DNA from 3 places in the Cupriavidus sp. 01L43 genome. Region 3 is predicted to be linked to each of the others. Evidence: predicted binding sites of a transcription regulator. Region 3 holds the regulator's gene; each other region holds the start of a gene.
What was found. The regulator LexA, encoded in region 3, represses DNA repair genes until DNA is damaged. The targets are predictions, from matches to a motif close to ACTGTATNNNNATACAGT.

Region 1 (9,415 bases), on a different contig from region 3:
GCCTTCGCTGGAGGCCATCAGGGCCACCTTTTGCGAGACACGGTCCACCACCAGCGACACGTACAGTTCCTTCTTGATGTCAGCGCCTTCTTCGACCAGCAGGCGGTTGACCTTCTTGCCTTCCGGACCGGTCTGGTGCGTCACCAGTTGCATGCCCAGAATGTTGGTGGCGTAGGTCTTGACGTCCTCGATGCTCTTGGCCACCTTCACGCCGCCGCCCTTGCCGCGGCCGCCTGCGTGGATCTGTGCCTTGACGACCCACACCGGACCGCCGAGCTGCTCAGCCGCCTTCAGGGCTTCTTCAACCGAGAAAGCCGGGATGCCGCGCGGAACCGGCACATTGTATTTGCGCAGGATTTCCTTGCCTTGATACTCATGGATATTCATGCGTGTTTCCTTTCGGGTAGGCGTAAAGGGATGGGAAAAATGGGGGAGACGATTCGTCTCTCGCTGTTCCTGTGGGCGGACCGTGACGGTCAGCCCGAGGTTCCGTTGGGCCGGTGGGCCAGGGTGTCGTCGCCCGATGCCGGAGCATCGACGCGTGACGCGGTCTGGGACGATGACGCCGCAGCGCCGGCCTTCGGTGCCGGCTGGTAGCCATACCAGCGCGGGTAAAACTGGCGAACCACCTCGCCCTCGAAATGGAGCGCGTGGCATCCATGGAGCTGGTAAGGCGGTTCGGGATTCGGATCGTTGACGGTGGCGCCGTCGCGCACATTGAAGACATCGCCGGCAAACGCCTGGATGGCGGCGGTCGGCAACACGCCGGCCAGCTCCGTCAGGTGGGTGCAGCCGGCCACGCCGGACAGCCGCTCGCGCACCGCCTTGCGGAAGCCCTTTGTCAGGTTCAGGCCGATCAGCTTCCGGTAGGCCGGGCCGATCGTGTCGCAATGCGTCGGATACGGCACCCAGTCGGAGCAGGCTTCAGCATCCACCACGTTCATGCGGAGGTCGATCGTCACGCGCAGCCAGAGGTCGTGCAGCGGCTGGCCGATGGGGCGAATGCCGCCGCCGGCGAGTTCGATGTCACGTGGCTTGGTGTCGGTAAGGCGGGCCTCGATGTCCCACAGACCGTCTTCCCGCGCATACGCTTCCGCCGTGATGGCACGGCGATGACGCAAGGTGCGGTTGGCAGGCGGGGAAAGTGGCATGACAGCTGGGGCTGACGCGGGATGTTGAGGTGTGACCGGGGGCAAACGTCACGGCCGGGGCGGGACGGCCGACAGCCGCACGGCCGCCAAGGCCGGAAAACCGGGAGAGTTTAACATGCCGCGCCGCTTTGACCGGGAACATCCTGCGATACGGAATGTCGGGGGCGAATTGTTGCGCCGGTGACAACGCCGAACCACGGCGCGACAAGGGCTGGCGGGCGGCCATCGTATCCGGCGGCACGGTCGGTGGTGCGGCGCCGCAACATTGGACGCCGGATCACAAAATCCCTGTTGCGCACGCAGGTATACAGCGGTCTACGTGGCGCAATCGACACCTCGTTGCCATCTCACTGGTCATCTTCCGCGCCGCGGATGATCTTGCCGACCATGGCGCGCGAGAAGCCGCGCGCGACCATGAAGCGGATCTGCTTGGCCTTGGCCTCCGGAGAATCCGGGGCGGTGCCGAAGCGCTTGCGCCAGACCTCCCGGGCCCGCTCGACCTCGGTGTCCCGCAGGCGGTCCTGGAGGTCATGCAGTTGTTCATTGCCGAGCTGATGGGTCTTGGCCTCCTGCATCACCCGGGCGGCGCCATAGCGGCTGGCGCGGCGATGGACCAGGCTATCGACGAAGCGGTCGTTGGAGAGCCAGTTCTCGCGCTCGAGGGCGTCCAGCAGGGTGTCCACCTCCTCGGGCGTCTCGGCGTGCGGCGCCAGCTTGCGCCGCAGTTCGGCGCGGCTGTGCTCGCGGCGCGACAGGTAGCCGACGGCGCGGGCCTTCAGCGAGAGCGGGGGGCGGGAGCCAGCCATCAGGGGGTCATCGACAGTGCAGTACCAATAAAAAAAGCCGCCGCACGATCTGCGACGGCTTCCGAGGGGCGGAGAAAGCTCCGCCTCAGCCTTCGATTTCGGCCGGTGCGCTGACGACAGCGGCGTTCATCGCCACCACGCCAAGCGCCGCACGGACCTTGTTCTCGATCTCAGCGGCGATGTCCGGGTTCTCGCGTAGGTATTCGCGCGCGTTGTCCTTGCCCTGGCCGATCTTTTCGCCGTTGTAGCTGTACCACGCGCCCGACTTCTCGACGATCTTGGCATCCACGCCGAGGTCAATGATCTCGCCCTGACGGGAAATGCCCTGGCCGTAGAGGATGTCGAAGAATGCCTCGCGGAACGGCGGCGACACCTTGTTCTTCACCACCTTGACCTTGGTCTCGTTGCCGATGACGTCGTCGCCCTTCTTGATCGAGCCGATGCGGCGGATGTCCAGGCGCACCGAGGCGTAGAACTTCAGCGCATTGCCGCCGGTGGTCGTTTCAGGTGAACCAAACATCACACCGATCTTCATGCGAATCTGGTTGATGAAGATCACCAGGCAGTTGGTGCGCTTGATCGTGCCGGTCAGCTTGCGCAGCGCCTGGCTCATCAGGCGGGCCTGCAGGCCGGGCAGCGAATCGCCCATTTCGCCCTCGATTTCGGCCTTCGGCACCAATGCGGCCACCGAGTCGATCACGATCAGGTCGATCGAGCCCGAGCGCACCAGGGCGTCGGTAATTTCCAGGGCCTGCTCGCCGGTGTCCGGCTGGGAGATCAGCAGTTCACCCACGTTCACGCCCAGCTTGCCGGCGTAGTTCACGTCCAGCGCGTGTTCCGCGTCGATAAAGGCGCAGGTGCCGCCCAGCTTCTGCATCTCGGCCACCACCTGCAGCGTCAGCGTGGTCTTGCCCGACGATTCCGGACCATAGATCTCCACCACGCGGCCGCGCGGCAAGCCGCCGACGCCCAGCGCGATATCGAGCCCCAGCGAGCCGGTCGACACCACTTCGATGTCCTTTTCGATCTCGCCATCGCCCAGACGCATGATCGAGCCCTTGCCGAACTGCTTCTCGATCTGGGAGAGCGCGGCGGCAAGCGCCTTCTGCTTCTCAGCGCTCACGCCGGCGCCGGCCTTCTTGTCGTCCATGGTCGTCCTTCAGTCAATGGTGTATAAATAGGCCGCATGCGGCGCGACGCCTGATTTTTAAGCGATTTCCGACGGAAATCGGCCTGAAAAGTGATCTGGCGTGCGACCCGACCCGGCTGCCCACAAGGCAGCCTGCGGAATGTCGGGTACTGTATAAAAAAACAGTATGCTTGGCAAGCCCCACCGGTTCCGCAACCGCGTGGCGTGCGATGCTGGCAACAGGGTGGAGACAACCATGCGCATTCTGATTGCGGAAGATGACGACGTGCTGGCAGACGGGCTCACGCGCTCGCTGCGGCATTCCGGCTACGCCGTCGACCACGTCGCCAACGGCGTGGAAGCCGATTCGGCCCTGTCGACCCAGCATTTCGACCTGCTGATCCTGGACCTCGGCCTGCCCCGCATGCCCGGCCTGGAGGTGCTCAAGCGCCTGCGCACGCGCGGCGCGATGCTGCCGGTGCTGATCCTGACCGCCGCCGATGGCGTGGACGAGCGGGTCAAGGGCCTGGACCTGGGCGCCGACGACTACATGGCCAAGCCCTTCGCGCTGTCCGAGCTGGAGGCGCGCGTGCGCGCGCTGGTCCGGCGCGGCGCGGGCGGCGGCGCCACGCTGATGCGCCACGGGCCGCTGGCCTTCGACCAGGTCGGCCGCATCGCCTACCTGAACGAGCAGATGCTGGACCTGTCCGCACGCGAAATCGGCCTGCTGGAGATCCTGCTCACGCGCAGCGGGCGGCTGGTTTCCAAGGAACAGCTGGTGGACCACCTCTGCGAGTGGGGCGAGGAAGTCAGCAACAACGCCATCGAGGTCTATGTGCACCGGCTGCGCAAGAAGATCGAAGTGGGTGGCATCCGCATCGCCACGGTGCGCGGCCTGGGTTACTGCCTGGAGAAGTTCCAGCCGGTGATGGCGGCGCATGGCTGATCCGGGGGCGGCATGCGCCTGCTGAGACTGCGCTGGGGCCGCCCGCCGGCCCTGCCCCCCCTGCCCAACTCGCCGCCGCCCCTGCCGACCCTGGCCGACGCCGCGGCGGAGGACGCCGCGCTGGCCGACGCCCTGCCGCACCTGGAAGAATCGTCCGCCCATCCCTCCCCGCGCTCGCTGTTCGGCGAGATCCTCGACTGGATGCTCGCCCCGCTGCTGCTGCTCTGGCCGATGAGCATTGCGGTCACCTACCTCGTCGCCAAATCCATCGCCAACGGTCCGTTCGACCGCGCGCTGGAGGCCAGCGCCATCGTGCTGTCCCAGCAGGTGCGCGAGGTGAACGGCCGCGTGACGCTGCAGCTGCCGCTCTCCGCGCGCGAGATTCTGCGCGCCGACGAAACCGACAATATCTATTACCAGGTGGTGGGCAAGCGCGGCGAGTACGTGGCCGGCGACCACGACCTGCCGCTGCCGTCCGAGGAGGACCAGGGCCATGCCGGGCTGGTGTCCCTGCGCGACGACCGCGTGGCCGGCAACGACGTACGTGTGGCCTATACCTATGTCGACCTGAAAAGCGCCGGCTCCCAGCCGGTGCTGGTGCAGGTGGCCGAGACGCTCGACAAGCGCGCGCGGCTGGCCAACGAAATCATCAAGGGCGTGATCCTGCCGCAGTTCGTGATCCTGCCGCTGGCCGTGGTGCTGGTCTGGTTCGGCCTCACGCGCGGGCTGGCGCCGCTGACCGCGATCCAGCAGCGCATCCGGGCGCGCAACCCCGGCGATACGAGCCCCATCGACGAGACCGCCGCGCCGCAGGAGATCACGCCGCTGGTGGCATCGTTCAATGACCTGCTGGCGCGACTGGACCAGTCCGTGCAGACGCAGAAGCGCTTTATCGCCGATGCCGCGCATCAGATGAAGACGCCGCTGGCCGGGCTGCGCATGCAGGCCGAGCTGGCGCAGCGCGAGCAGTCGCCCGAGGAATTGCGCCGCTCGCTGGCGCAGATCGCCGGCAGTTCCGAACGCACCGCGCACCTGGTGACGCAGCTGCTTTCGCTGGCGCGCATGGAGAACCTGGCCGGCGCGGGCGGCATGGCGCCGCTGGACCTCACCGCGCTGGCGCGTGAGGTGGTCAAGGACTGGCTGCCGCAGGCGTGGGCGCGCCGCATCGACCTGGGGCTGGAAGCCGACGACCACCCGGTGACCATCACCGGCAACCGCCTGATGCTGACCGAGATGCTCAACAACCTGCTGGACAACGCGATCCGCTACACGCCGTCCGGCGGCCATGCCACCGTGCGCGTGGCGGCCGATCCGTTCGAGCCGTTCGCCTATCTCGATGTGGAGGACACCGGGCCGGGTATCGCCCCGTCCGAGCGCGAACGGGTGATGGAGCGCTTCTACCGCGTGCTCGGCACCAATACCGAGGGCAGTGGGCTGGGCCTCGCCATCGTGCGCGAGATCGTGCAGCAACATGGCGGCGAGGTGGCCATCGACGATCACGTTTACCAGCCGTCGCCCCGGCTGGCCGGCACGCGGCTGCGCGTGACGCTGCGCCGCGCCCAGAGCGGCACCGGCACCGGGGAGCCGGCATGAGAAAGCCCCCGCGCGACCGCATGTCGCCGCAGGAGCGCCGCGCGTGGCGCCACAACCGGCGCTGGATCGGCGCGCTGCTGGTAGTGTGGTTCGTGGTGTCGTTCGTGGTGAGCTGGTACGCGCGAGAGCTGCGCTTCGACTTCTTCGGCTGGCCCTTCTCGTTCTGGGTGGGCGCCCAGGGGGCGCTGATCGTCTACGTGGCGATGGCCGCGCTCTACGCCTGGCGCATGAACCGCGCCGACCACGAGTTCGAACCTGACGGCCACCCTGCCCCGCCGGCCGGGGGCGAAGCTGTCCCGCACGTCGCCCCGCCTCCCCCGCAAGCCCCTGCCGGGGCCGATGCTGCATAGCAAGATTCCCGCCCCGCCGTACCGCGTGGCCCGCCCGGTGCCGCGCCCAACCGCAGCGCAACAACCCCGGCGCTTCGGGGGAAGTTCCCCCCGCTAGCGTATACCCCGACGATTTAGGCGCCATTCCCGTCATTTCTGTCAGAACGCAGTAAGTTTCACCTCCCACAATCCTCTTCAACTTCGATGCAGCGGTCCGCACACGCGTGGCCGCTGACAACGGGGAACCTTTCGATGAGACGGAGGAGACAATAATGGCAAACGCGCAAAACGTGGCAGTGCCGGGGGGCGGTGCACAAAACACGCCGATGACGCGCGAAGAGAGGAAGGTCATCCTGGCCTCTTCGCTCGGCACGGTATTCGAGTGGTACGACTTCTACCTGTACGGTTCGCTGGCGGCGGTCATCGCCAAGCAGTTCTTCGCGGGCCTGGACCCGACCTCGGCGTTCATCTTCGCGCTGCTGGCCTTCGCGGCGGGCTTCCTGGTGCGCCCGTTCGGCGCCCTGGTGTTCGGCCGCCTGGGCGACATGATCGGCCGCAAGTACACGTTCCTGGTCACCATCCTGATCATGGGCCTGTCCACCTTCCTGGTGGGCCTGCTGCCCGGCTACGCCACCATCGGCTGGGCGGCCCCGATCATCCTGATCGCGCTGCGCATGCTGCAGGGCCTGGCGCTCGGCGGCGAGTACGGCGGCGCGGCTACGTACGTGGCGGAGCACGCCCCGCACGGCAAGCGCGGCGCGTACACGGCCTGGATCCAGACCACCGCGACGATGGGCCTGTTCCTGTCGCTGATCGTGATCCTGCTGACGCGCGAGCTGACCGGCCCGAACTTCGACGTCTGGGGCTGGCGCATCCCGTTCCTGCTCTCGATCCTGCTGCTCGGCATGTCGGTCTACATCCGCCTGTCGATGAGCGAATCGCCGGCGTTCCAGAAGATGAAGGCCGAGGGCAAGACCTCCAAGGCTCCGCTGACCGAGGCATTCGGCCAGTGGCGCAACATGAAGATCGTGATCCTGGCGCTGCTGGGGCTGACCGCCGGCCAGGCCGTGGTCTGGTACACGGGCCAGTTCTACTCGCTGTTCTTCCTGACGCAGGTGCTGAAGGTGGACGCCAAGACGGCCAACCTGCTGATCGCCGGCGCACTGGTGATCGGTACGCCGTTCTTCATCTTCTTCGGCTCGCTGTCTGACAAGATCGGCCGCAAGTGGATCATCATGATCGGCTGCGCCATCGCCGTGCTGACCTACTTCCCGCTGTTCAAGGCGCTCACGCACTACGCCAACCCGGCGCTGGAGCGTGCCCAGCAGACCGCGCAGATCGTGGTCACGGCCGACCCGAAGACCTGCTCGTTCCAGGGCAGCCCGATCGCCCGCGAAATCGACTTCCGCAGCTCGTGCGACATCGTAAAGCGCACGCTGGCCCAGGCATCGGCCAGCTATGAAGTGATCGACGCCCCGGCCGGCACGCCTGCCTCGGTGAAGATCGGCGACAAGGAGATCAAGGCGTTCGACGCCACGGTCGTGAAGGGCGCGTTCGACGACGAGAGCAAGGGGAAGATCGCCGCGTTCAAGAAGGAAGTGTCCGGCTCGATGGCCTCCCACGGCTATCCGACCAAGGCCGACCCGGCCCAGATGAACACGATCATGGTGCTGGTGATCCTGGTCATCCTGGTGATCTACGTGACGATGGTGTACGGCCCGATCGCGGCGATGCTGGTGGAGATGTTCCCGACGCGGATCCGCTACTCGTCGATGTCGCTGCCGTATCACATCGGCAACGGCTGGTTCGGCGGCCTGCTGCCCACCATCTCGTTCGCGTTGGTGGCCCAGAACGGCAATATCTACTACGGCCTCTGGTACCCGATCATCATCGCCGCCATGACCTTCGTGATCGGCGCGCTGTTTGTCCGCGAAACCAAGGACGTGGATATCTACGCCAACGACTGAGCCAGATTCAGATTCAGGCCAGCGCTGCGCAACCGCGCTCAGGATAGACCGGCACCGCAAAGCTAGTACACGGCCGGTCGCTCCTTCTCAGGCAGATCTTCGGATCTGCCATTTTTTTGGGCAGCCTGCGGAAGCTTGCATAAAACTGTCACGAGGGTGTTGACAGGCTCCAATCCGTGGGTATAATTGCGGTCTTCGTTGGCGAATTAGCTCAGTCGGTTAGAGCGACGGAATCATAATCCGCAGGTCCGGGGTTCGAATCCCTGATTCGCCACCATCTATTAGAAAAGCCGCAGTCCTTCACGGGATTGCGGCTTTTTGCTTTGGGCACCTTCCGGCCTTCCTGCCCCCCGCGTGACCCTCAGCGCGCATTTTCCGACAGATCATTAGAATGGGCCCCCGGCAACCTGCTGCCCTATTCGCTTTCACTCCCATCCAGGAAGGATCTGTCCCCGATGAAATCCCTCGCCTTTGCCCCCCAGGCCACCCGCCGGCTGGTTCGCGCCGCGCTGGCCGGCCTGATGTTTGCCAGTCTTGCCGCCACGGCCGCGCCCGCGCAGGTCAAGGAGCAGGTGCCCGGCTTCTATCGCCAGCAGGTTGGCGACGTGGTCGTCACCCCCCTCTATGACGGTTATGTCGATCTCGGCAGCAAGCTCCTCAAGGGCATGCAGGCCAAGGATCTCCAGTCGCTGATGGCGCGCATGTTCGTGGTCGACAAGAACGGCGTGCAGACTGCCGTCAACGGCTTCCTGGTGCATACGCAGGACAAGCTCGTGCTGGTCGATGCCGGCGCGGCGCAGTGTTTCGGCCCGACCATGGGTGGGCTGGTGAACAACATCCGCGCCGCCGGCTACAAGCCGGAGGACGTGGACGCGGTGCTCCTGACCCACCTGCACCCCGACCACGCCTGCGGCCTGACCCAGGGCACCACGGCGGTCTTCCCCAATGCCACGGTCTGGGCCTCGCAGAAGGATGCCGATTACTGGCTCAGCGACGCCGCCGCGCAGCAGGCCCCCGAGGACAAGAAGCCGTTCTTCAAGATGGCCCAGGACGCCGTGGCGCCCTACAAGGCCAAGGGCGCGCTCCACACCTACGCCGACGGCGCGCAGCCGCTGCCCGGCTTCAGCGTGCTCGGCACGCCGGGCCATACGCCGGGGCACAGCTCCTATCTGGTGACGTCCAAGGGCCAGACGCTGCTGCTGTGGGGCGATATCGTCCACAGCCATTCGGTGCAGATGGCCCACCCCGAGGTGTCGATCGAGTTCGATTCGGACCAGCAGCAGGCCATCAAGACGCGCAAGGCCGTCTTCGCGCAGGCCGCCGCCAAGGGCTGGCTGATTGCCGGCGCGCACATGCCGTTCCCGGGCCTGGGCCACATCCGCAAGGATGCGCGCGGCTACAGCTGGGTGCCGGTGGAGTACGGTCCGGTCCGCGCCGACCGCTGATCGGCAAGGGGGCGAACCGGGTGCCGTCCCCCGCGCTGGCACGGTGCAT
Region 2 (9,415 bases), on a different contig from region 3:
GACGCGCGCGCGGCCCGGGGCGCCCTCGCCATCAACATTGCCTTCCCCCTGCGACTCGACCTTGGCCCGCCATTGCTGGATGCCGAGGTAGATCAGGTAGGCCGCGCCGATGGTCTTGACCACCACGAACGCCTCTTCGGAGGCCAGCAGCAGCGCGCCCAGCCCGCCGCCCGCGATCAGCAGGATGATCACCAGGCCCGTTTGCAGGCCCATGATCGTCGTCGTTGTCTTCTTCAGCCCGTACGAGAGCCCGTGGCTCATCGACAGCACGGCGCCCGACCCCGGCGAAATCGCGATCACCCAGCACGCGGCGAAATACGCCAGCCACACTTCCCAACGCATCTTGTTCTCCTTGGAACGTCAGTCAACTCACAAAAATCGGTCAGAACGGATGGAATCCGGTCAGAAACTGCTCCACCTGCTCGGCCTGCCGCGCGTCACGGGCGGCGTCGCCCGACTCGAGCACGACGGCCTGATACGCGCGCGTGCCGGACGCCACCAGCCGCGCGGTAAGCCTGCGCGGCGATTTGTCCTGCGGCGAGACGCCGGTTACGGTCAGCTCCACGCCCTCCAGCGCCACGGGCGGCTTGGCGGCCGACGTCACCGTGATCGCGCGCGTGCGCGCCGGGGCCTCGGGATGGGCGCCGAGGTTGGCCACGAGGCCGGCCTGCATCGACGCCAGCGCCTCGCGGCGCAGCGCGGCGTCATCGGCGGGCAGCGTGACCACGCCCACGGCGAACAGCGTGTCGTCGATGCGGGACGCTTCCATCGTCATCGGCAGCTTGCGCCCGGCAATCGCCACGTCACGCGCGGCGCTGGTCGGCTTGCCGGGATAGAGCGCGGCGTACCGGCCATCGTCGGACAGGATGGTGCGCCAGTCATAGCGCGGCGAGCAGCCGGCCAGCGCCGCCAGCAGCACGAGGACAAGGGACGGCAGGATGGCGTGGGGAAGCGAACGGAGCGGTCGGCGGGGTTGGCGGAGCATGGAGAACATTCTTATCAGGCGACGGGGCTGACGGGTGCGTCTTTGACCACTCGCACGCCCGCTGGCGCAAGCCGGTATTATCCGGGAAGCCGCGCGCGACCGCTCGTCGCCGCATCGATTTTCTGCGAGTTTCGCCCCGAGTTTGGCCCCGTCTTCTATGCGTCCACGCCTGTCCACCCTTCGTGCCCTGCCCTGGCTCGCGACCCTGCTGCTGGCCAGCGGCGCCGCCAACGCGGCGGGCCACCTGCCTGCCGTGACCGACGTGGCCGCCCAGGCCGCCGCCGCCGCCAAGGCCGGCGAGCCGCTGGTGGTGCTGGTCAGCCTGCCCGGCTGCAGCTACTGCGAGACGGTGCGCCGCAACTACCTCGCGCCGCAGGCCGCCGCCGGCGAGATCGCCGCGCGGGAAGTGGACATGACCGCCGACACGCCGATGCGCGACATCGACGGCACCATGACCACCGCCAAGAAGTGGGCGCGTGCTCACAATGTGTCCGTGGCACCGACCGTGCTGTTCCTCGACGCCAACGGCCAGCCCGTGGCCAACGCGCTGCTGGGCTTGCAGGGCGATTTCTACGGCGCCTACCTGGAGCAGGCGCTGGACACCGCGCGCGCCAAGATCGCCCGGAAGTAGAATAGCGACGTTCTTCGACGATTTTCCGCCGATCCATCTCACGGGACTGCCTCCCATGTCTGACTCCACCGTCTCCACCGCACCGAAGCGCCGCCCGATCGTGCCGATCGCCGTCGCCGTGGTCATCCTCGCCGTGCTCGGCTTTTTCGGCTTCCGCGCGCTGGCGCCGGCCAGCACCGTACCCGCCGCCACCTTCACGCTGCTCTCGGGCGAAAAGGTCAGCACGGCCGACCTCAAGGGCAAGGTCTACCTGATCAACTTCTGGGCCACGAGCTGCACCACGTGCGTCAAGGAAATGCCCGACATGATCAAGACCTACCAGCAGTTCAAGGACAAGGGCCTGGACTTCGTGGCCGTGGCGATGAACTACGACCCGCCGATGTACGTCGCCAACTTCGCCAAGACCCGCGACCTGCCGTTCAAGGTGGCGATGGACTCCGACGGCAYGGCCGCCAAGGCCTTCGGTGACGTGCAACTCACCCCGACGACCTTCGTGGTCGACAAGAACGGGAAGATTCTCAAGCGCTACGTCGGCGAGCCCGAATGGGAGTCGCTCCACAAGCTGCTCGACGGCGCGCTGGCCAGCGCGGCCTGAAGCGCCCAAACGTCCGCCGTCGGCGGACATCGCTGACTGACAGAAGGCACCCCATGTGGGTGCCTTTCTTTTTTTGCGATCGGCATGGCAGAGGACGACTTCACGGCAGCCGAAGCGGCGGAATATCTTGAGATCTCGATGGCCACCTTCCGCCGCTTCGTGCGCGATTGGAAGCTGACTTCGCATGCAACGGTCGGCCGTAGCCAGTTATTTTCCGTAGCGGATCTGAAGGCATTCAAGCGGCAACGCAAGGCGATCAAGGGCTGATTCCCCAGGACGCCGGCGAATTGCGCCCAGCACCGCACTCTTGTGTTGTGGGGCCCTCACGACCCGCTTGCCTCCCCAGGCTGTATGGATATACAGTGAGCGCCAGAATTTTCTCAGCCGCCCCTGCCCCTGCCCGTGTCCCCGGATCCTGTTCTCGAAGCCGACGCCCCCGACGTCCCTGCTGACGTCCCTGCCTACCTGACCCGCCTGAACCCGGAGCAGCGTGCGGCGGCGTCGCATGCCGGGGATGCGCCGCTGCTGATCATTGCCGGCGCCGGCTCGGGCAAGACCAATACGCTGGCGCATCGCGTGGCGCACCTCGTGCTGGGCGGGGCCGATCCGCGGCGCATCCTGCTGCTCACGTTCTCGCGCCGGGCTGCCGCCGAGATGGGTCGCCGTGTGGAGCGCATCGTCGATCAGGCGCTGGGCACCAGTACCGGGGCGGGCCGGGCCGCGCTGCAATGGTCGGGCACCTTCCACGCCATCGGCGCGCGGCTGCTGCGCGAGTACGCCGAAACGCTGGGGCTGGCGCCCACCTTCACCATCAGCGACCGGAGCGACTCGGCCGACCTAATGCACGTGGTGCGGCACGACCTCGGCCTCTCCGAGCAGGCCTCGCGCTTCCCGCGCAAGGAAACCTGCCTCGCGATCTATTCGCGCGTGGTCAACACCCAGCTCCCGCTGGAAGTGATCCTCAAGACGCAATTTCCCCGCTATGCGATGTGGGCGGACGCGCTCAAGGCCCTGTTCGCCGGCTACGTGGCCGCCAAGCAGAAGCAGCAGGTGCTCGACTACGACGACCTGCTGCTCTACTGGGCGCAGGCGCTGATCGAGCCGTCGCTGGCGCAGGACATGGGCGCGCGCTTCGACCACGTGCTGGTGGATGAATACCAGGACACCAATGCCTTGCAGGCGTCGATCCTGCTCGCGCTGAAGCCGGACGGGCGCGGCCTGACCGTGGTCGGCGACGACGCCCAGTCGATCTACGCGTTCCGGGGCGCCACCGTCCGCAACATCCTCGATTTTCCGCAGCATTTCTCGCCGCCCGCGCATCAGGTAACGCTGGCGCAGAACTATCGCTCCACCCAGTCGATCCTGGCCGCCGCCAACGCTGTGATCGGGCTGGCCGCAGAGCGGTTCACCAAGGATTTGTGGTCGCTGCGCGAGTCGGCCGAGAAGCCGGGCGTGGTGGTGGTCAACGATGAAGCCGATCAGGCGCGCTACGTGGTGGAGCAGGTGCTGGCGCGGCGCGAGGCCGGGCTGACGCTGATGGCGCAGGCCGTGCTGTTCCGCGCGGCCGACCACAGCGCGCAGGTCGAGATCGAACTGGCCCGCCGCAACATCCCGTTCGTGAAGTTCGGCGGCCTGAAATTCCTGGAATCGACCCACGTCAAGGACGTGATGGCCGTGGTGCGATGGCTGGAGAATCCGCGCGACCGCATGGCCGGCTTCCGCACCCTGCAGTTGCTGCCCGGCGTGGGCCCGAAAACCGCCGCGCGCGTGCTGGAGGGGCTGGAAGCGGCCACCGAGCCACTGCTGGCGCTGGAGGCCTTCGAGCCGCCGCCCGCCGCCGCGCCGGCCTGGGCCGAGCTGATCGCGCTGGCGCGCGGGCTGATGGCGCCCACCTCGCCGTGGCCGTCGGAGTTCGAGCAGGTGGTGGCGTGGTACCTGCCCCATCTGGAGCGGATTCACGACGATGCCGCCGCGCGGCAGGCCGATCTCCAGCAAATCGAGCGGATTGCGGCCACCTATGCCTCGCGCGAGCGCTTCCTGACCGAGCTGACGCTCGATCCGCCGAGCGCGTCCAGCGATGAATCCGGCGTGCCGTCGCGCGACGAGGACTACCTGATCCTGTCCACGATCCATTCGGCCAAGGGCCAGGAGTGGAAGGCGGTCTACGTGCTCAATGCGGTGGATGGCTGCATGCCGTCCGACCTCGCCACGGGCACCACGGAAGAAATCGAGGAAGAACGCCGGCTGCTCTATGTGGCGATGACGCGCGCCAAGGACCACCTCGACATCGTGGTGCCGCAGCGCTTCTACGTCCATCAGCAGGTGGGATTTGGCGACCGCCACGTCTACGCGTCGCGCACGCGCTTCCTGCCGAACCGGGTGATGCCGAACTTCTACAGCCGGTCCTGGCCGCCCCCGCCGATGCCCGGCGACGCGCCGGCCAAGGCCCCCCTGCCCCAGGTGGACCTGGCCAGCCGCATGCGCGATATGTGGAAGTAGCCAGCCGGGATCAGACGAGTTCGATGCCGGCCTGCCGCACCACGTCCAGCAAGGCGCCGTCGCGCAGCAGCGCGGCCACGGCCTCGATGTCATCGGTCATATAGCGATCCATCGCCAGGAACGGCACGCGTGTCCGCACGAAGTGGAACACGGCGCGGCCCGCCGGCGCCAGTTGCTCCACAGCGCCGGCCAGTTCGGCGGCCTGGCACGCGGCCAGCAGCTCGATGGCGAGGATGTACTGGTTGTTATCGAGGATGCGGCGCGCGTTGCGGGCCGCGATCAGCCCCATGCTCACCACGTCCTGATTGTCGCCATTGGACGGCACGCTCTGGATGCTGGCCGGGCTGCAGATCGTCCGGTTCTCGGCGATCAGCGCCGTCGCCGGGTACTGCGCGCCGGCAAACCCGCACGACAGCCCCTCGTTGGCGGCCGCCAGGAAGGCCGGCAGGCGGTTGTTCAGGTGCGGGCTCAGCAGCCGGTTCAGGCGGCGCTCGGACACCACGCCCAGCTGCGTCGCGGCGATGGCGAGGAAGTCCATCGCGAACGCCACCTGCTGGCCGTGGAAGTTGCCGCCGTGGAACAGCGCGCCATCATCGAAAAACAGCGGGTTGTCGTTCGACGAATTGAGTTCACGCTCGACCACCGTGGCGCAATGGTCCAACGTGTCACGCACGGCGCCGAGCACCTGCGGGATGCAGCGCAGCGTGTAGGCCTTCTGGATAAAGACGCCGGTGCCGGTGTTCTTCTCGTCGCCGGCGCGCGTCTTCATCTCGGCGGACAGCTCGCCATGACCGGCCAGCCGGTCGGAATCGGCCAGCAGCGCGCGCATATTGGCGGCGGAGCGGATCTGGCCCGGGTGCGGCTTGGCGATGTCGTGGCCGTGGGCCATGAAGGCATCGGCGGAAGCGGACAAGCCCTCCAGCGCCAGCGCGGCGATGATCTCGGCCTGCGTGATCTGGGCGCGCAGCGTCTCCAGCAGCAGGCAGGACACGCCGGTCATGGCCGAGGTGCCGTTGATCAGCGCCAGCCCTTCCTTGTAGGCCAGCGCGATCGGGGCGATGCCATGCTCGCGCAGCACCTCGGCAGTGGGCGCGGTGCCGCCATCGGCGGTCAGGACCTTGCCTTCGCCGATCAGCGTGATCGCCACGTGCGAGAGCGGCGCGAGATCGCCACTGGCGCCGAGCGAGCCCACCTGCGGCACGGCCGGCGTGATGCCGGCGTCCAGATACTTCAGCAGTTGTTCGATGACCAGCGGGCGCACGGCCGAGTAGCCGCGCGAGAGCGCGTTGGCGCGCGCCACCATCATCGCCCGCACTTCGTCGCGCGAGAACAGCGGGCCGACGCCGGCGCAGTGGCTGCGCAGCAGGTTTTCCTGCAGCGCGCGGCCGTGCTCGATATCGACCCAGTTATGGACCAGCTCGCCGAAGCCGGTGGAGACGCCGTAGATCGGCACATTGGCCGACGCTACCTGCTCGAAGCGCGCGCGGGCTTCGCCCACCTTGTCGAGCACGGCGCCCGGCACTCGACCGGGGCGGCGGCCACGCGCCACGTCGACAACGGCGGGCGCGGTAAGGTGATGGCCGTCGATGTCGGCGGCAGGCAAGGCGGAGCGGGTGACTTCGGACATGGGGCGGATCAGCAATCACAGGGGCGCACGAGGCGAAGGGCCCCGAGTGTACCAAGCCCGTTACAGTCCGTAGCGCTTGATCTTGTCGTACAACGTGGCCTTGCCGACCTGCAGCAGATCCGCCGCCTGGCTCACCGCGCCGCCGGTGCGCGCGAGCGTATCGGCGATCACGGCGCGCTCGTAGTGCTCCATGCGCTCGCGCAGCGGTGCGGAGTCGTCCGCGACGTCCGGCTTGCCGCTCACGCCTTCGGGCACGCCCAGCACCAGCCGGTCCGCCGCGTTGCGCAACTCGCGCACATTGCCGGGCCACGGGCGCTGCATTAGTGACTGGCGCTGCATCTCCGAGAGGATCGGCGCGGGGCGCTGGTAGCGCACGGCCGCCACCAGCATGAAGTGCTCGAACAGCGGCACGATGTCCTCGCGGCGGTCGCGCAGCGGCGGCAGCGGAATCGTCACCACGTTGAGCCGGTAGAGCAGATCCTGGCGAAAGGCGCCCTGCGCTACCAGCCCCTCCATGTCGCCCTTGGCCGCCGCCACGATGCGCACGTCGATCGGCACCGAGGTGTTCGACCCCAGCCGCTCCAGCGTGCCCTCCTGCAACACCCGCAGCAGCTTCACCTGGAGCGCCAGCGGCATGCTCTCGATCTCGTCCAGGAACAGCGTGCCGCCCGACGCATGCTCCAACTTGCCCACGCGGCGCTTGCCCGCGCCGGTGAAGGCGCCGGCCTCGTGGCCGAACATCTCGCTCTCGAAGATCGCCTCGGGCACCGCGCCGCAATTCAGGGCGATGAAGGGCGCGTCGCGCCGGGTGGACAGCGCGTGGAGGCTGCGCGCCACCAGTTCCTTGCCGGTGCCGGTTTCGCCGTTGATCATCACCGGCACATCGGTGGGCGCCACGTTGGCGATCAGGTCGCGCACGCGCGCCATCGCCGCCGAGCGGCCGATGATGCGCGTGCCCGCCGCCGGGCCCGCCAGCTGGCGGCGCAGCGCCACGTTCTCCAGTTCCAGCGCGCGGCGTTCGAGGGCACGGCGCACGGTGTCGGTCAGGCGGTCAGCCCCGAACGGCTTCTCGATGAAGTCGTAGGCGCCTTCGCGCATGGCCTGCACGGCCATCGTGATGTCGCCGTGGCCGGTGACGAGGATCACCGGCACGCCGGGCGCGGCGTTGCGGCAGTGGTGCAGCAGGTCGAGCCCGCTCGCGCCGCCCAGCCGCACATCGGTCACCAGCACGCCGGGAAAGTCGGCGCTGAGGTGCGGCATGGCCGCCTCCGCCGAGGGCAGCGCCAGTACCGCGAACCCGGCCAGTTCCAGGCTCTGCGCCGTGGCCTGCCGCACCAGCGGCTCATCCTCCACAAACAGCACGCGCAATCCGTCTTGCATCGCCATCCCTTATTCCTGCTCGCCTTCTCAGGCAGTGGTGGCGGGCTGGTACGCCCGCCGCAAAGTCACCACGAATTCAGCGCCGCCGCCATCCGCGTTCTGCGCCGCCAGCTGGCCGCCGAACTCGCGCACGATCGACGAGGAAATCGCCAGCCCCAGCCCGAGCCCCTGGCCGATCTCCTTGGTAGTGAAGAATGGCTCGAACAGGCGCGGCAGCACATCGGGCGCAATGCCGGGGCCATTGTCGCGCACGGACACGCTCACCGCCTCGGGGGCGACGTACACCGTAATGTCGATGTGGCCGGCCTGCCGCGCTTCCGGTCCCTCGCCGGCAATCGCGTCCAGCGCATTGCCGACCAGATTCAGCAGCACCTGCTCCAGCTTCAGTTCGTCCGCCCAGACGGCGATCTCGGCGCCGTCGGCCCCTTCGGTCTCATCGCCCTCCAGCCCGCGCACGGTCAGCCCCACGCCGGCCAGGCGCGGCGCCATCAGTTGCAGCACGTGGTCGATGGCCGCGCGCACGCGCACGGCGTGGCGCCGGGGCCGCGCCTTGCCGGCGAACAGCTTGAGCTGGCCGGTGATCTTGCCCATGCGGGTGGTGAGATCGGCGATGGCGCCGAGGTTGCCGGTGGCGGCGTCCAGCTGGCCGCGCTCCAGCAGCACGCGGGTGTTGTCCGAGAACGTGCGCAGCGCGGCCAGCGGCTGGTTCAGCTCGTGCGTGATGCCGGCGGCCATCTGCCCCAGCGCGGCGAGCTTGCTGGCCTGCACGAGTTCGTCCTGCGTGGCGCGCAGCTCGCCTTCGGCGCGGGTACGCTCGGCCACCTCGGCTTCGAGCTGTTCGTTGATCGCCATCAGGTCGGCCGTGCGGGCCTCAACGCGGCGTTCGAGTTCGTCATAGGCCGCTTCGAGCATGCGGCGGCTGTATTGCATGTCGCGCGCGCGCTGGCGGCGCTGGCGCAGGTTCACCAGCAGCAGGCCGACGCAGGCGTAGGCCAGCGCCGCGCCCACGGTGGCACCGCGCGCGCTGGCCAGCACCGGGTCCAGCGGCGCCATGACCTGCATGGTCCAGCCGGCCGGACCGACATCGCGGCTGATCTCCAGATAGCGGTCGCCCCGGTCGGCGGTGAGCCCGATGCCGCCGGCCGGGCTGCCGGCCTCGCCATCGGCGCCCAGCCGCACCAGCCGCGCGTTCTCGCCCAGCACGGTGTCGCCGAGCCAGCGCGTGACCGGCGAATCCAGCGCCAGCAGCGGCAGCGGCGTGACCGCCTGGTCGTGATACTGGCGGGTGTTGTGCAACTCGGCCTGGAGTTCGGGCGGCAGCGTGCGCAGCGTGCGGTACTGCCAGGCCGGCACGGATGAGAGGAAGATCACGCCGTGGTCGTCGGCCACCATCAGCGGCTCCGCCCGGCCCGCGCCGGCGCGCTGGAACCACTCCAGGTTCAGCTTGACCACCGTCACGCCGATGACCTTGCCGCCCGACTCGATCGGCTGGGCGATGTAGTAGCCCGGTTCGTCGCTGGTGATGCCGATGGCGTAGAAGCGGCCCACCTCGCCCCGCGCCGCGCGCTGGAAGTACGGCCGGAAGCGGTAGTCGGTGCCGACGAAGCTGCCCGGCTCGCCGTGGTTGCTGGCAGCCAGCGCCATGCCATTGGCGGCAATCACATAGGTGGCGGAGGCGCGCGCTCGCCGGTTCACATC
Region 3 (9,415 bases):
CACGGGCAGACCCTGCTCCACGGCCACATGTTCGCCGATGTTCAGCGAAAATGCCGTCTTACCCATCGACGGACGGCCCGCCACGATGATCAGGTCGCCGGCCTGCATGCCGCTGGTCATCTTGTCCAGGTCGATAAAGCCAGTGGGCACGCCGGTCACGTCGGTGGCGGAATCGCGGTGATACAGCTCGTCGATCCGCTCCACCACCTGCGTCAGCAGCGGCTGGATTTCCTGGAAGCCCTTCTGCCCCCGCGAGCCCTCTTCGGCAATCGCAAAAACCTTGGATTCTGCTTCATCAAGCAGCTCACGGACTTCGCGGCCCTTCGGCGCAAAGGCGGCCGAGGCAATGTCGTCCGCCACGGTGACCAGCTTGCGCAGCACCGAGCGCTCGCGCACGATTTCCGCATAGCGGCGGATATTGGCCGCGCTCGGCGTGTTCTGCGCCAGGGAGTTCAGGTAGGCCAGCCCACCCACCTCCTCGGCCTTGCCGGCCACCTGGAGCATTTCATACACCGTGATCACGTCCGCCGGCTTGGTGGCGGAGATCAGGCGGGCAATGCTCTGGAAGATGAGGCGGTGATCGAAGCGGTAGAAGTCCGATTCGGAGAGGAAGTCGGCAATACGGTCCCAGGCGGCGTTGTCCAGCAGCAGACCGCCGAGTACCGATTGCTCGGCCTCGATGGAGTGCGGGGGAACCTTGAGACTGTCTAGTTGGGGATCGGCGGCAGGCGCATTCATGGGGTGGGATTATAGCGGCGCCGGACCCGGCCCAAGGGCGCGGCGGCAATAAAAAAGGCAGGAGCGCAGCTCCTGCCTTCTTGTGCATCGGACGCACCGGCCGGGGCCGGCGCATCGATACGGTGCTGCTTAGACGTGCTCGCCCAGGACGGACACGGTCACGTCCACCACCACGTCGGTGTGCAGCGCAACGTTGACCGGGTGGTCGCCAACGATCTTCAGCGGGCCGTTCGGCAGACGCACTTGGGCCTTCTCGACCTTGAAGCCTTGGGTTTCCAGGGCTTCGGCGATGTCGGCGTTGGTCACCGAACCGAACAGTCGGCCGTCCACACCCGACTTCTGGGTGATCTGGACGGTCAGGCCGTTCAGCTTCTCGCCTTCGCCTTGAGCGGCGGCCAGCTTAGCGGCAGCGGCCTTTTCCAGCTCGGCGCGCTTCACTTCGAACTCGGCGATCGCGGTTTGCGTGGCGCGACGCGCCTTCTTCGACGGGATCAGGAAGTTACGAGCGTAACCGTCCTTCACGCGAACGATGTCGCCCAGGTTGCCCAGGTTGATGACTTTTTCCAGCAGAATGACTTGCATCGTGTATTTCTCCTTGCGGTCCTGGGACTATCAGTTCTTGTGCAGGTCGGTGTACGGCATCAGCGCCAGGAAGCGGGCGCGCTTGATGGCCGTATCCAGCTGACGCTGATAGTGAGCCTTGGTACCGGTCAGACGAGCCGGCGTGATCTTGCCGTTATCGCCGATGAAGTCCTTCAGGGTGTCCAGATCCTTGTAGTCGATCTGTTCCACGCCAGCCACGGTGAAGCGGCAGAAGCGCTTGCGCTTGAACAGCGGGTTCTGTTGCTGGAAGCGCTTCTTGTTCTTGTTGTCACGTTTGACGAATGCCATGATTCAATCCTTTACGAATGCTTTACATCCAGTGATGTGAAAGACGAGTGCCTTGCTGTTGCGGTGCCTGCGGGTGAGGAATCCTTCGCAGTCGAGCAGCGTGCCGAGCGGTAACCGCTCCAGACGCTGGCCGACGGGACCTATCCCCATCGCCGCGATGGCGAATTCCACCTGCCGGGGCGTTTCCGCCTCCATGACCTCGCCGGCATGCTGCAGGATGCAGTTGACGACGGGTACACCGGCCGGGGTGTAGCGCAGCGCATCGCGCTCCGCGAGGGTGGCGGTCAGCCTTAACTGGTTCACCGCTGTGCTCCCCCGCTCTCGCTACCTGGCCTGCCGTGGCGGATTTCGCCTGCCACGACCGGCACCGCAGACTGCATTCAGGCAGCCTGGCCTTCCGTGGTCGTTTGCGCGGCCTTGCGGGCTTCTTCGCGCTGCACTTCCTTCATCATCGGCGAAGGAGCGGTCTCGGCCTTCTTGGTCTGCACGATCAGGTGACGCAGCACGGCGTCATTGAACTTGAAGGCGTGCTCGAGTTCGGCCAGGGTTTCCTTGCCGCATTCGATGTTCAGGCAAACGTAGTGAGCCTTGGCCAGCTTCTGGATCATGTAGGCCATCTGACGGCGGCCCCAGTCTTCCACGCGGTGAACCTGGCCGTTTTGCGACGTGACGAGCTGCTTGTAACGCTCGATCATCGCCGGCACTTGTTCGCTTTGGTCCGGATGGACGATAAATACGATTTCGTAATGACGCATTGACGCTCCTTTTGGATGTAGCCACCCGGGCGCCATGTCCGGTGTAGCAAGGTTGAATAGCCCGCGAGTATAGCCCGGTTCCGGGCCAGCACGCAAGCCGGCATCCCGGCAGGACGCTGGGAATCTCTCAGTATTGTCGGAAAACGGCCTGCAGGCGAGCCGGATCGGTGCCAAGCGACGCATCCGCCGCCAGCGCCAGCAGTAGCAGCACGCGCGCCTTGTACGGATTGAGATTGCCGGCGGAGGCGAATTCGCCCGAGGCCAGGCGCGGGCGTGCCGGCCCCGCCACATGGCCGGCGCCCGTGCGGGAGCTTCGCACCACGGCCACGCCTCGCGCAGCTGCATCGGCCAGCGCGTCGCCCAGCGTCTCATGGACCGAGCCATTGCCGGTGGCCGCCACCACGAGCCCCTTTACGCCGGCCGAGACCATCGCATCCACGGCCACCCTGCCCGGCTGGGCATAGCTCGCCACGATTTCGACAAGCGGCCACGCCGTAGGCACGGGCAGCGCTGGCGCGTCGCTGGGGGCGCACGCGCGTGCAAAGCGCACGTAGGCATCCTGCACGAAACCAATTGGCCCGCCCGCCGGCGACGTGAACGCATTGACCGCCGAAGTATGGACCTTGGCGACATCGCGGGCCGCATGAATTTCCTGGTTCAGGACCACGAGCACGCCCTGCCCGCGCGCATCCGGGCTTGCCGCCACGCGCACTGCGTCGAGCAGATTCAGCGGACCATCGGCCGAGAGCGACGTGGACGGGCGCATTGCCGCGGTCAGCACCACCGGCACCGCGCTCCGCTGCGTCAGGTGCAGGAACATCGCCGTTTCTTCAAGCGTGTCCGTGCCGTGGGTAATCACCACGCCCACCACATCGGGCTGCGCGACCCAATGCGCCACCCGTGCGGCAAGCGTCGCCCACAGGCTGAAGGCCATGTCCTTGCTGTCGATCTGGGCCACCTGCTCCGTCTCCACACGGGCCACCTCGCCCAGCGCAGGCACGGCCTGGATCAGCGACGAGACCGGCACGGTGGCCGCGCGGTACTGCGCACTGCTGGCGGGGCTGGCGGACGAGCCTGCGATGGTGCCGCCGGTGGCGAGCACGACGATGCGGGGCAATGACGTAGACATATAGCGAGAAAATCGAGCGAGTGAGCGGGTGGTTCAGGCGATTGTAACTGTGGCACGCCGAGGGCCGCCGCTCTCGCAAACCCGTGTCGCCGGGCGCACTGGAGTCCGCCGGGTGTCGCGCATGCCCCACATCGCCACTGCAAATTGTGCTTGCACTTCACTCGATACTGTATAAAATCACAGCATACTGTTTAAACATACAGTGCTTCGGCACCACGAGAGACCGGCGACCCATGGCGACCCTGACACCCCGGCAACAGCAGATCTTCGACCTGATCCGCAACACGATCCGGCACACCGGCATTCCGCCGACCCGTGCCGAGATCGCGTCCGAATTCGGTTTCTCCTCGCCCAACTCTGCCGAGGAACACCTGCGAGCGCTGGCCCGCAAGGGCGTGATCGAGCTGACGCCTGGCGCGTCGCGCGGCATCCGCCTCAAGGTGGCACGTAGCGATTCGGAGATGACGGACCAGTTCTCGCTGCCGATGGCCGGCGTGATGCAGCTGACGCTGCCGCTCGTGGGCCGCGTGGCCGCAGGCAGCCCGATCCTTGCCGCAGAGCACATCGACCGTCAGTACCAGGTAGACGCCTCGGTATTTGATGATCGACCTGATTACCTGCTGCGCGTGCGGGGCCTGAGCATGCGCGATGCCGGCATCCTCGACGGCGACCTGCTCGCCGTCAGGAAAGCCAGCGAAGCCGCCAACGGCAAGATCGTCGTCGCGCGGATCGGCGACGATGTGACCGTCAAACGCCTGAAGCGGCGCGGCGACATGATCGAGCTGATCGCCGAAAACCCGGATTTCGAGAATATCGTGGTGCAGGCCGGCCGCGAGGAATTTTCGCTGGAAGGCATCGCCGTCGGGCTAATCCGCTCCTCGGGCTTCTGACTTCCGAGACCGGACGGGCGGCCGCCTGTCCTGGTCCCCAGTTTTGCAGTGCCAACGCCGCCCCGTTCTCTCCGGACGACGGGCGTGGACTCCTGCTGTCGCAAACTTCGAGGTGCCGCCATGCTGCCAGTCAACCACACCGCTTCCCGCCGCCCGGTCAAGCCCGTGCCGTTCCGCCAAACCAAGGGCGTGCGCGTCTACCAGGGCGCCCAGCGTCGTACGATGGTCGGCAGCATGGCTGCAATCTGCCGGATGCTGGAACTTGCGGATATGCCCGACAAACTGGACGCATGAACCGCTAGCGGCGGATCCGCGTCGCCCAAATCATTGTAAATAGTGCAGTTGCGAGCCCACCACGTGAAATTAAGAGAACGTTTAATTCATCGTGAGAGGTGCTTTACACTCGATGGCGCGCATCCGTAGTACTGGCGCATTGGCGCCGATGCGCGAAACCGGAACTTGTCGACCCCGCCGAGTGCCGGTTTTTTTTCGCCCTCCCCGGCTGGATCAGGTACCAGGGTACATGCCAGTCATGTTCTTGCGCAGACGGTCCCACAGCATACGCACGCCCCGCACGGTCCCGCTCAGACCCGCCGAGTAGCCAGGGTCGTAGTAGTGAATCAGCAACGACCGGCGCTCGCCAACTTCCACATCAAGGTTGGCATGCTGGAGCACAAAGCCGTTGAAGACATAGACGCTGCCCGGCTCCACCGGCACGCGGTTGCAGCGGCCACGGCGCAGATCCCGTAGCGTCAGCCATTTTCTGATGGGAAACGGCAGATTGCGCTGAATGCCATGACGAAGCTTGCAAAAAACATTGGCCACAGTGGATACCGCCAGCCGTGGCGGGTGATAAACCAGCAGATCACCGTTGCAAACGCKATCGGGGGCGAGCTTCAGCGGAATCAGCAGCGTCAGCAGATGCGAATCGTAGTGGCGGCAATGGCTCTKGTTGCGCGTAGACGTGCTGGCACAACGAATCACGTGGAACGCTTCCCAACGCAGCGACTTCTTCAGGAGCGTGGTGGCCATGGCCCGAGTCTCGGCGCACACCGTCTCCTCGAGCTTGCGGAAGGCTTCATTGCGACGTAGTAACTCAGCCATTGCGAATGGCTCGGCACGCTCGGGCTGTTCGCCGAAGGATCGATCGATAGCCGCGTTAATGGCAGCCAAGGTCGGCATCGGGATCACACTGGAAAATGCCGCCAGTGCTACATCAGGGTTGAATCGAATTCGCTCCGCCACGGCATGACCTCGCGCTTCGTATAGGTGATTTGCCTAGATGATATGGATTAGACCATTTGGCCCGCCGTGAAGCGTAGCGAAAATCATTCTCGAAAACTTGTCACTATGTGGGCTGTCGCACATGATCCGGGAACAAAGCCCAGTGCATCCACGCCCCCGACGGTTTTCCGGCACATGGGCCGATCAACGATTATTCTTTTGGTGAAGGATCGACGGACACTGGCTGACGATATAAGGGACGCAATGAGGACAAGCCTGGCGGCATGGCTCCTGGTCATTGCCGCACTGATTTCGGGGCCGGGGGTTGCTGCTGAGTTCGGTAGCAAGGGTGGCCCCGAGCCCGCCAATATCGATCAGATTACCGACCTACTTCGCGAAGAGCCCTACGACCTGGAGCTGTTGATCAGCTTTGGGACATCGAAGGGCGGATCGGCTGGCCATATCGCCCTGGGCGTCCGTGACGACACGCTCGGCGACGACATTGTCTACTCGGCAAATTTCTACGCCGACCGCACGCCCAAGCACGAGAATGATTTTTACACCGCCAATCTGATGGCGGGCATCCCAAAGAAGGAATATCTGTTCAAGACGGCCTCCTCCATCGCGGAAACGACGATGTTTGGCCTCGACTATGGCGAGATCTACAAGCGGTCGGTGATCGGTGTGCGGGTCTACGGCGTGCCCACGCAGGAAAAACAGTCGCTGGTCGATTACTTCCGCCGCATCAATGACGACTACCATCGGCGGGCAACGGACACCGAATATCACAGCGGCACAATCCAATACGATTATTTGCGCCTGAACTGCGCCAAGACCATCGGCGCCGCCTTCAAGTACGGCGCCGGCTACAAGGATTTGACGATAAAGAGCCCCAAAGTCCTATCCGGGCGACGCGTGGTGGCCGCCGCGACCGCGAATATTCCCACGGAGATGGCGATGAAGCTGATCAAGGAATGGGGCAAGCGCGGATACGGTATGGACGTAGTGCTGTACAAGAAGTACGGCAGCTCCACCTATGTGGAACCTCGCGAAGAGGAGAAGGTGGCATTCAAGGACCTGCCCAACCGCTTCCCCTCCGTCCTGTCGCTCGATTTCCGCAGGGAGCAAGGGGCCTATCGCGACTTCGACAATCTCTACGCCATGTACCTGTTCTACAACCTGGGCCGGTTCAGCGTGCGCGTGAATGAGCAGACGCGGTTGCTGGAGGTCGAGAAGGACAAGGAGCCGATGCCCTATCGACAAGCCGCGGAACTGGCCAAGGCCAGCGCCGAATCGGACAGCGAAAAATTTCGTCGCCACGCCGAAGCGCCGGACAACACCCATCTCTACTATTTCTCGGAGGGGAATCAGGACGGGAGTGCTCGCTGAGCGGGTAGCAACGGCACGCAGAAAAGCAAAACGGCCACTTGAGTAAGTGGCCGTTTTGTTAAGCAATTTGGGGTGGCTGATGGGACTCGAACCCACGACGACAGGAATCACAATCCTGGACTCTACCAACTGAGCTACAGCCACCGTAGAGGTTTTGCCAGCTTGCCGCTGGCGCTTCCGCTAACCGGCGTTGCCGTTCAACGAAAAACAAGATTCTACAAGGATCTTCAGAGGATGGCTAGTATTCCGCACAAAAAATTTCAACCGGCCTCGCCTGCCTTATCGACTGCCATGCCACTTCGCTTCGAGCAGCACCGCCTCCTTGATTGCGGCAACAGTCTCGGCCTCGCTCGGGAACAAGCCGAGCAGTCGCCGGGACTTGCCATTGAGCACATCGCGCTGCAATGCTTTACCCGCGTCCACCGAGGTGCCGGCGTGCCAGCAGTACCGCGCAGTCCATTTGCCGTCCTGCAGACGCTCGGCCACCCAGATCAGGCGGAAGTCCTCGAAGACCTCGCCAAATGGCTCTTCCCCATCCACCATGTGCTATCCCCCAAGGCTCGCTTCCGATCCGTCGCGCCGGCCCATGCTCGTGCACGCGCTGCGACGCCGACTACCGGCCAGCCCACTTGCTTTTCCCCCACCGAAACCCTGGTTGCACAGGATTCACAGGCCACATGCCGACTGCCGCGGCATTGATGGCATCGTAACATGACGAAAACGCCGCTTACCTACTTTCAGAAATCCAGATGTCTATAGCGTGGGACATCGAACGCCGTTTCGCCAAGTCAAAATGTCTATCGGCTACCGCACGAAAAACGCGGCGGGCCCCACGAACGCAGGGTTCTGGCGCAATTGGTGCTGATAGATACTCTTTCGCGAGGGACATTGACCCCCCTCGACATTCCCGTCAGGCGGCCTTGGTAACCAAGAGTCGCCTGCTTTTTTTGGGGACGCGCAGAATGTGAGGACGAAAAAAAAGAGCCCGCCGTAGCGGACTCTTAAATTAGCGATCTCAATGCCCTGAAGGCAGGATCAATGTAGTCGGCCCGGATCGTGAGCACTATTCGGGCAAACCCAAGGTACGGCGGACAAAAAAAGAGCCCGCACACGGCGGGCCCAATAATCAGTTGAAGAAAGCCCTGTATTCGAGGGCAAGCACAGTGTAAGAAGGTGCCCGCTAAGCGGCGAATTAGGGGAATCCCTTTGCTGGTGCGGGATTCGACGCCACCGACTGCCCAATACACCGCTGCACGCACCCGTCCGGGCACCCTGCATAGAACGATCGTTCGAAATTAGAGTTTTCCTTCGATTCCGGCGGGCGCTCAGGCTGCCTCAAGCAGGTCCGGACGCAGGTGGCTACGCGCTTCTTCGAAGAGCGCGTCCACGGCGATACGGCTACGCGCGGCGTGCATGCGACGTGCATCTGACAGCACACGCCGCCAACCCCGGCCACCGTGAATGCCACGATGCAAGCCCAGCATGTGCCGCGTGACGGCGCCCATGTAACCGCCTTGCTCCACCAAAGCGCCGATGTAGTCCTGCATCGCCAACTCCACTTCCTGCCGCGCAGAAATAGGCGTGGTCGCGCCATAGAAGCGCGTATCCATTTCCGACAGGAAATACGGTTGGTGATACGCCTCGCGGCCAATCATGACGCCATCCACGTGTTGCAGATGCTCGGCGATCTCGTCGTAGGTCACGATGCCACCATTGATCAGAATCTCGAGTTTCGGAAACTCGCGTTTTAGCTGATAAGCGACCTCATAACGGAGCTGCGGGATTTCGCGATTTTCTTTTGGGCTCAGGCCCTTCAATATCGCGTTGCGCGCATGGACGATAAACGTCTCGCATCCCGCATCAGCGATCGTGCCAACAAAATCGCGGACAAAATCGTAATGCTCGATCGTGTCGATACCGATCCGGTGCTTGACCGTCACCGGAATGGACACCGCATCGCGCATCGCCTTGACGCAATCCGCCACCAGAGTCGGCTCCGCCATCAGGCAAGCGCCAAACGCGCCACGCTGCACGCGCTCCGACGGGCAGCCGCAGTTGAGGTTGATTTCCTTGTAACCCCATTGTTCGCCGAGTTTTGCCGCCTGGGCGAGGTCGGCAGGCTCGCTGCCGCCCAGTTGAAGCGCTACGGGCTGCTCGGCGGCGTCGAAATCGAGGTGGCGCGCCACATCGCCATGAAGAAGCGCGCCCGTCGTCACCATTTCGGTATAGAGCCAGGTGTCCCGGCTCAACGCGCGGTGAAACGTGCGGCAATGGCGATCAGTCCAATCCATCATCGGGGCCACCGAGATGCGGCGGGGATTTACGGTCATGCGGGTCTTGGGATAGCGGATGTAGCCTGGGACGAACCCGGCTATTGGGAGACCCGCAGTATACGTGAG

Region 1: recA (recombinase RecA) is a predicted target of LexA. The motif match lies at 3,256-3,273, and genes of this name have one in related genera.
Region 2: AC1DP9_RS07300 (ATP-dependent helicase) is a predicted target of LexA. The motif match lies at 2,558-2,575, and genes of this name have one in related genera.

What each region holds. Positions count from the first base shown of each region.
Region 1 is NZ_JBFTSH010000008.1:104,341-113,755, forward strand. Features, by position in the region: gene sucC (ADP-forming succinate--CoA ligase subunit beta) at 1-387, opposite strand, end outside; gene AC1DP9_RS15420 (DUF2889 domain-containing protein) at 477-1,151, opposite strand; gene recX (recombination regulator RecX) at 1,499-1,957, opposite strand; gene recA (recombinase RecA) at 2,043-3,107, opposite strand; gene AC1DP9_RS15435 (response regulator) at 3,343-4,032, shown strand; gene AC1DP9_RS15440 (sensor histidine kinase) at 4,045-5,625, shown strand; gene AC1DP9_RS15445 (DUF4212 domain-containing protein) at 5,622-5,975, shown strand; gene AC1DP9_RS15450 (MFS transporter) at 6,227-7,921, shown strand; tRNA gene AC1DP9_RS15455 (tRNA-Met) at 8,122-8,198, shown strand; gene AC1DP9_RS15460 (MBL fold metallo-hydrolase) at 8,377-9,366, shown strand.
Region 2 is NZ_JBFTSH010000003.1:82,574-91,988, forward strand. Features, by position in the region: gene AC1DP9_RS07275 (LysE family transporter) at 1-342, opposite strand, end outside; gene AC1DP9_RS07280 (hypothetical protein) at 383-985, opposite strand; gene AC1DP9_RS07285 (thioredoxin fold domain-containing protein) at 1,143-1,616, shown strand; gene AC1DP9_RS07290 (TlpA disulfide reductase family protein) at 1,672-2,211, shown strand; gene AC1DP9_RS07295 (helix-turn-helix domain-containing protein) at 2,296-2,478, shown strand; gene AC1DP9_RS07300 (ATP-dependent helicase) at 2,614-4,710, shown strand; gene cmdF (tyrosine 2,3-aminomutase) at 4,721-6,337, opposite strand; gene AC1DP9_RS07310 (sigma-54-dependent transcriptional regulator) at 6,398-7,717, opposite strand; gene AC1DP9_RS07315 (sensor histidine kinase) at 7,745-9,415, opposite strand, start outside.
Region 3 is NZ_JBFTSH010000018.1:109,354-118,768, reverse strand. Features, by position in the region: gene AC1DP9_RS23590 (replicative DNA helicase) at 1-738, opposite strand, end outside; gene rplI (50S ribosomal protein L9) at 868-1,320, opposite strand; gene rpsR (30S ribosomal protein S18) at 1,351-1,629, opposite strand; gene priB (primosomal replication protein N) at 1,633-1,932, opposite strand; gene rpsF (30S ribosomal protein S6) at 2,010-2,384, opposite strand; gene AC1DP9_RS23565 (asparaginase) at 2,512-3,513, opposite strand; gene lexA (transcriptional repressor LexA) at 3,747-4,403, shown strand; gene AC1DP9_RS23555 (hypothetical protein) at 4,524-4,697, shown strand; gene AC1DP9_RS23550 (hypothetical protein) at 4,911-5,648, opposite strand; gene AC1DP9_RS23545 (hypothetical protein) at 5,892-7,016, shown strand; tRNA gene AC1DP9_RS23540 (tRNA-His) at 7,085-7,160, opposite strand; gene AC1DP9_RS23535 (hypothetical protein) at 7,296-7,559, opposite strand; gene dusA (tRNA dihydrouridine(20/20a) synthase DusA) at 8,342-9,346, opposite strand.